DNA from 2 places in the Variovorax humicola genome. Region 1 is predicted to be linked to the other one. Evidence: predicted binding sites of a transcription regulator. Region 1 holds the regulator's gene; the other holds the start of a gene.

Region 1 (3,632 bases):
CCCTGCCGCGCGGGCTGATCCGATACGCGACCGAGAACGGGCTGGCGAACGGATGGTCGTCGGCGCAGGTCTGGCGCCGGGTGTTCCGCCCGCGTGTGTTGATCTATGGCGGCGTGCTGCTGGTCCTCGGCATCGGCCTGCTCGCGAGCCTGGTGCTGCGGATGCCGCTGAAGGTCGATGTCGTGCGCGACCGCGGCGCGTTGGCCCGCATCGTCGAGGGCGGCCAACTCGAGAACGTCTATCGCCTGCAGATCATGAACGCCACCGAAGAGCAGCAGACCTACCGCATCGAGGCCAACGGGCTGGATGGGCTGCACGTGGCATCCGCCGAAGTCGTGGAAGTGGAGTCGGCCCAGTCGCGCTGGGTGGCGGTCCGCCTGCAGTTGCCCGCCGACAAGGCCCCGGCCGGATCGCACACGGTGCACTTCGAAGTGCGCTCCGCGGATGGACGCGCCCATGTTTCCGAGAAGGCCGTGTTCCTGGTGCCCCGATGAACCCGAAAGGACAAAGCATGACGACAGCGACCGAACCATCCACCTCGCTACCGTGGTGGCGCTTCCCGCTGGTATGGCTGGTCATCGGCCTGCCGGCGGCCGTGGTCATCGCGAGCGTTGGCTCCGCCTGGATTGCCATTCACACCAGCGACTCGGTGGTCGAGGAGGACTACTACCGCAAGGGCGTCGAGATCAACCGTACCCTGGCCGACAAGGGTTTGATGCCGGCGCAGACGGCCCGCAATCATGCGATGACGCCGGCCGGGGACATTCCGGTGCCATCGCGCATCGCCAAGCCATGAGCGCGCGCAAGTGGATCTCGATCCTGTGGCCCGCCTTCCTGCTGGCGAGCCTCATGGAAGTGGTGGTGTTCGCCCTTGTCGACCCTTCGGATCTGCGATGGGGAGCGGAAGGCCTGGGTTATTCGCGGCAGGCGATCTACACCACGAGCTTCCTTGTCTTCTGGGCGATGTCCGCGGCCTCGTGTGCGCTCACGCTGGCGCTGGCCACGGTGCCGCCCGAGGACGAAGGCACGCTGCGCCGCATCAACGCCCGGGCGGATTGACGATGCGCTGCAGGGCCTGCGAATCGAGGATGCGCAGGTTGCGGTGCTGTACCTCGACGATGCCGTCCTCCACGAACTTCGACAGCGTCCGGCTGATGGTTTCCAGCTTCAGGCCGAGATAGCTGCCGATCTCCTCGCGCGTCATGCGCAGGATCACCTCGGAGCGCGAGAAGCCGCGCGCGTGCAATCTCTGCACGAGGTTGAGCAGGAAGGCGGCGAGCCGCTCCTCCGCGCGCATGCTGCCGAGCAGCAGCATCACGCCGTTCTCGCGCACGATCTCGCGGCTCATGATCCGGTGCACGTGGCGCTGCAGCGCCGGCACTTCGCGCGACAGCGCTTCGACGCGCTCGAAGGGGATGACGCAGACCTCCGAATCCTCGAGCGCAACCGCATCGCAGTTGTGATGCTCGTTGACGATGCCGTCCAGGCCCATGATCTCCCCGGCCATCTGGAAACCGGTGACCTGGTCGCGGCCGTCGTCGCTGGCCACGCGGGTCTTGAACACGCCCGTGCGAATGGCATACAGCGCGGTGAAGCGCTCGCCGTTGTGGAACAGCGTCTCGCGCCGGCGCAGCTTGCGCCGCGTCTTGACCAGGCCATCGATGCGCAGGAGTTCGTCGGGCTCCAGCCCGGCGGGCATGCAGAGCTCTCGCAGATTGCAGTTGGAGCAGGCGACCTTGATGTTGTGGGTGATGGTCATGGGCAGTCTTTGTCGATTGCGCAAATTCTGGCGGGCACTACCTGCGATCGGCTTGATGCAGGTCAAGGCATGCAACCGACATCCAGGGCACATTGAATTTCCTTCAATGCAATGCGCGAGTCACACGATGTCTTTCATCTGCCCACCCGCCGAGTCGCACGTTCCCCAATTGCTGCCCTCGGTCGCAATGCTGCGGCGCTTCGAGATCGCCGGTCCGCGCTACACCTCCTACCCCACGGCCGATCGATTCGTCGAGGCCTTCGACGCGGCGGACTACGCGCAGGCATTGCGCCAGCGCCGCAGTGCCGGCGCCCGTGCGCTGCCCTTGTCGCTCTATGTCCACGTGCCGTTCTGCGAGTCGCTGTGCTACTTCTGCGCCTGCAACAAGATCGTGACGCGCCATCACGAGCGGGCGGCAGAGTACCTCGACTACCTGGCGCGTGAAATCGAACTGCAGACGGCGCAACTGGGCCGCGGCGCGCTGGTGAGTCAATTGCACCTGGGCGGCGGCTCGCCGACCTTTCTCGACGACGCGCAACTGGCCCGGCTGATGGACATGCTGCAGGGTGCCTTCACCTTCACGCCGGATTGCGAGCGGTCCATCGAGATCGACCCGCGCACCGTCGACGCCGAGCGACTTGCGAGCCTGTCGGCGCTGGGCTTCAACCGCTTGAGCTTCGGCGTGCAGGATTTCGACCCCGAGGTGCAAAAGGCGATCCATCGCGTCCAGCCGGCCGCGCAGGTCTTCGAGCTCATGTCGATAGCGCGGCAACTGGGCTTCAAGTCGGTCAATATCGACCTGATCTATGGCTTGCCGCTTCAGACCGTGGAGTCGTTCGAGCGCACGCTCGATCAGGTCGCGGAGTTGCGGCCCGACCGCATCGCCCTCTATGCGTATGCGCATCTGCCCGACCGGTTCAAGGCACAGCGGCGCATTCACGTAGCGCAGCTCCCCGTCGCCGCGGACAAGGTGCAGATGCTGGCGCGGTCGATCGCGCTGTTCAGCGCCGCAGGCTATGTCTACATCGGCATGGATCACTTTGCCTTGCCCGATGACGCACTGGCCGTCGCAAAGCGGCAAGGCCGCCTGCACCGCAACTTCCAGGGCTACAGCACGCAACCGGATTGCGACCTGGTGGCGCTGGGCGTCTCTGCCATTGGCCGCATCGGCGCGACCTACAGCCAGAACGCGAAGTCGCTCGAGGAGTACTACGACCATCTCGACCAGCGACGCCTGCCGGTGGTGCGTGGCCTGGCGCTGACGCGCGACGACCTGCTGCGCCGCGCGGTGATCATGGCGCTGATGTGCCAGGGACATCTCGACTTCGAAGCGCTGGGGCAGGCCCACCTGATCGACTTCCGCGACCACTTCGCCCCGGAGTTCGCGGCGCTCGGACCGCTGATTGCCCACGGCCTGGTGCGGCTGAGCGACCACGCGTTGGAGGTCACGCCGCTGGGTTGGTTCTTCGTGCGCGCCATCGCCATGGTGTTCGACCGCTATCTGCAGGCCGATCGGACCCGCACGCGCTATTCGCGCATCGTGTGATGCAAGGCGGCCTGGCGACTGCCGCACTGGTGATGGGCCTTGCCGGAGGCCCGCACTGCGTAGCCATGTGCGGCGCGCCGACGGCGGGGGTGATACGGCTGGTGCGCGCGCCGTTCGAAACCGCACGCGGTGGCACGGCCGTCGCCCAAGGCCTTTCCACGACCCTGGCGTTCCATGCGGGCCGCGTCGCAAGCTATGCATTGGCCGGCGCGGCAGCGGCCCTGGCGACGCAATCGCTCGCGCTTGCAAGCACGCATGTGGCCGCCCTGAAACCCCTGTGGATCCTGTTGCACGCGGCGACGCTGGCGTGGGGCGTCGCGCTGGTGG
Region 2 (3,632 bases), on a different contig from region 1:
GTGCCCGTTGCGTTTCATGCGTTGGCCAATCACGTAGTCGACGACCGATTCAGCGCCGCAAAGGAGTGCTCCATGTACCAGCGAATTCTTGTTCCTGTCGACGGCAGCGCGACGTCCGACGAAGGTCTTGCCCAAGCGATCCGCATGGCCGAGCTGACGCATGGCCGCCTTCGCTTGGTGCACTGCATCGACAACCTGTCCTTTGCATTTGCACTGGACGCCTATGGCGGCGTGTCCGGAGCCTCCCTGGACGACCTGCGCAAGGATGCTGCCACGCTCCTCACCATCGCCAAGGGCAAGGCCGCGGTGGCAGGCGTCGAGGCGGATGGCGTCGTGTACGACACCTTCAACGATCGCGTGGCAGAGATGGTGACGCGGGAAGCGGCGTCGTGGGGCGCCGATCTCATCGTGATCGGAACGCACGGCAGGCGCGGTCTCCAGCGAGCCATGCTGGGCAGCAGCGCCGAGCAGATCCTTCGCATCTCGCCGGTGCCCGTGCTGCTCGTTCGTGCTGCGATGCAGGACGGCAAGGAATGAGCAGCGCACGACCGAGCCGTATCGCATACCGCAAAACGTCGAGGGGACGCCAATGTCCCCGCAAGCAACCTTCATCCGCTGGTTTTCCAAGCTGGGCGCCGACAACGTGCCGACCGTGGGCGGCAAGAACGCATCGCTCGGCGAGATGTATCGCGCACTCACCCCGCACGGTGTGCATGTGCCCAACGGCTTCGCCATCACCGCGGACGCCTATTGCCGAACGCTCGAGCAAGCCGACGCGTTGCCGCGCTTGAGGGACGTGCTGGACGGCCTCGATGTAAGCCACCTAACGTCAGGCGGAGCTTGCCGCACCCAATCCAATAGGAGCCGGTATTGCTTTGACAATCCGGGTGAACAAGGCGGTGTACTCGGCATCCGGCTTGCATCCGGTCAATGGATCATGATTCGTGCCGAAGGCGCGATCGAGTTCAATCCAATCCTCCTCGGTGAGCACCTGTTCGGCCAACGGTAGGATTTCGCGTTCTTCCATAGCCATGTGCGCCAGGTAGAAATCCACGTAGCGTTCCATCGCGGTCTCGAAAGCCTGCCGGCGTGAGTCGCCCATCATCTCGAAAGCCAGCAGGGCATGCTCGACGTTGCGAATCTTCCTCTCGCCGCGATCGTGGTCGTCATCCAACCGATCGAGCAGTTCACGTGACATCGGTGTCCTTGAACGCAGCTTCGGAAAAAGCAGTTCGGACTCTTTGCGGTGGTGACGCTTCTCGGGAAACTCGTCGACGTAGAACAGCATGGCGCGCAGCGCCGCAAAGTCAGGCAAGGTGCCGTCTCGCCGGTGCTGTGCGAGCAACATGAGGATGGACCTCAGCATCGCCGACAGCGCGGCATGCTCTTCCCGGATGATGCGAGTGGTGGTGTGGGTGGTGACTTGCTGGGTCATGCGATGCCTCCTATGGGGGTGCATTGAAGATTCGCGCAACTTGCGCCTTGCCCGCTTGCGCCAGATCAATCCTTGCGCGCCGATAGACGAACGGCCCTGCGCGCGAGATCGAATTTGCTTGCGCCACATCAAACCCACGGCGTACCGCCGTTTTCATACTGGCCGCATCCCATCACAAAAGGAGATTGCGATGTACCAGAAGATCCTTGTTCCCATCGACGGCAGCCATACCTCCTCGCGCGGCCTGCAGGAGGCGATCCGCCTGGCCAAACTAACCAAGGGCCGCTTGCGCCTGGTTCACGTCATTGATGAACTGTCCTTTGCACTGGCGATGGACGCCTATGCGGGCCATGCCGGCAATTGGCTCGACACCCTGCGCGAAGCCGGCATGAAGCTGCTCAAGGGTGCCAAGGCGGAGGCACTTGCTGCCGACATCGACGCCGAGGTCGTGCTGCACGACAGCTTCAACGGCAAGGTAGCCGAACTGGTGGCGGCAGAAGCGTCCAGCTGGCCGGCAGACCTGATCGTGCTTGGCACGCATGGCCGGCGCGGCATCGGGCGCATGTTCCTCGGAAGTGGCGCGGAAAGCATCCTGCGCATCGCGTCCGTGCCGGTGTTGCTGGTGCGCTCGCCCGAGGAAGCCGCGGTGGCCGATGCCCCAAAGGTGGCCGCTCGCGTGAGCATCCCGTCGACAGCGCTGTCGATCGAATAGAGGCCGTGGAAGCTGCGACGTCCGCCCAGCAGCGCGAAGGACTTCCCGCGCAGCACACAATCCTGCGCATGGACAGCCCGTCACGACGCATCGGCCGGCGCAGCGCGGGGCTACTGATGTATCGCCGCCGCTGCGGCACGCTCGAAGTGCTGCTGGTTCACCCGGGCGGGCCATTGTGGGCGGGTCGCGATCTCGGTGCCTGGTCCATTCCCAAGGGCGAGATGAACGATGCATCCGAAGACCCCCTCGACGCCGCGAAGCGCGAATTTGCCGAGGAAACGGGCTTTGCGCCAGGCACGCAATGGATCGGGCTCGGCGAAGTCCGCCAGCGCAGCGGAAAGCGGGTCACCGCCTGGGCGTTTGAGGGCGATGCCGATCCCGCTGCTCTGGTCTCCAACGCCTTCGAAATGGAATGGCCACCTCGTTCCGGACAGCGTCGGGCGTTTGCCGAGGTCGACCGTGCGGCATGGTTCAACCTCGAGGCGGCCCGATTGCACATCCACGAGGCACAGCGCGTGTTCCTCGAGCGGCTCCAGGCCATCGCCAAATGACGACTTCGGGCCGCACGGGGGCCGACGGACACACCGCGCCCTGGTGGAGTGGTGAAGCGCCATTCGCCGCCGCAGGACTGACACAGGAGCGCGCCGCCCAGGCGCTCATCGAACGGGGTCCCAATACCTTCGAGGAACATGAACGCCAGTCCTTGCTCGTGCAGTTCATCCTGCGCTTTCGCAACCCGCTCGTGCTGATCCTGCTGGCAGCCAGTGCGGTGTCGGCAATGACGGGGGACGTCGCCAATTTCATCATCATCATGGCAATGGTGCTGCTGAGCGTGACGATCGACTTCGTGCAGGAGCATCGTGCGAGCAATGCGGCCGAGAAGCTGCGCGCCTCTGTAGCCCTGCGCGCGAGCGTCGTGCGCGACGGGCAGGCCCGCGAGGTTGCCGTCATGGAGATCGTGCCCGGCGACCTTGTGCACCTCTCGGCGGGCGACCGCGTGCCGGCGGACGGCCGCGTGCTGGAAGCGAGAGACTTCTTCGTCAACCAGGGCCTCCTCACCGGCGAGTCCTACCCGGTCGAGAAGCGCCCGGGCACCCTTCCCGCCGACGCCAGCGAACTGCAGCAGGCCGTCAATGCGGTGTTCACGGGCAGCACCGTGGTCAGCGGAAGCGCACAGGTCCTTGTGATGGCGACGGGCCGCTCCACCGCGCTGGGCGAGGTGGCGCACAGCCTGCTCGCGCCACCAGAGCCCACGGCCTTCGAGATCGGGACCCACCGTTTCGGCCTGATGATCATGCGGCTCACGATCCTGCTCGTGCTCTTCGTGCTGCTGTTCAATGCCTGGCTGCACCGGCCACTGCTCGATTCGTTCCTGTTCGCGGTGGCACTGGCGGTGGGCCTCACGCCCGAGCTGCTGCCGATGGTGGTCTCGGTCACGCTGTCGCGCGGCGCGATGCGCATGGCGAAGCGCCGTGTGATCGTGAA

What was found. Region 1 encodes FNR, which switches genes on or off when oxygen is low (the NO sensors DNR and NnrR bind a similar motif). Its sites were predicted from a motif close to TTGATNNNNATCAA; they were not measured.
Region 2: a site for FNR is predicted at 1,554-1,567, ahead of WKW80_RS34155 (universal stress protein). Genes of this name have one in related genera too.

Annotation. Positions count from the first base shown of each region.
Region 1 is NZ_JBBKZV010000028.1:61,115-64,746, forward strand. It holds gene ccoG (cytochrome c oxidase accessory protein CcoG) at 1-494, shown strand, start outside; gene WKW80_RS29080 (FixH family protein) at 512-796, shown strand; gene WKW80_RS29085 (hypothetical protein) at 793-1,059, shown strand; gene fnr (fumarate/nitrate reduction transcriptional regulator Fnr) at 1,040-1,759, opposite strand; gene hemN (oxygen-independent coproporphyrinogen III oxidase) at 1,887-3,305, shown strand; gene WKW80_RS29100 (sulfite exporter TauE/SafE family protein) at 3,305-3,632, shown strand, end outside.
Region 2 is NZ_JBBKZV010000047.1:7,477-11,108, forward strand. It holds gene WKW80_RS34140 (universal stress protein) at 73-537, shown strand; partial or broken gene WKW80_RS34145 (PEP/pyruvate-binding domain-containing protein) at 590-814, shown strand; gene WKW80_RS34150 (hemerythrin domain-containing protein) at 830-1,435, opposite strand; gene WKW80_RS34155 (universal stress protein) at 1,626-2,147, shown strand; gene WKW80_RS34160 (NUDIX hydrolase) at 2,216-2,698, shown strand; gene mgtA (magnesium-translocating P-type ATPase) at 2,695-3,632, shown strand, end outside.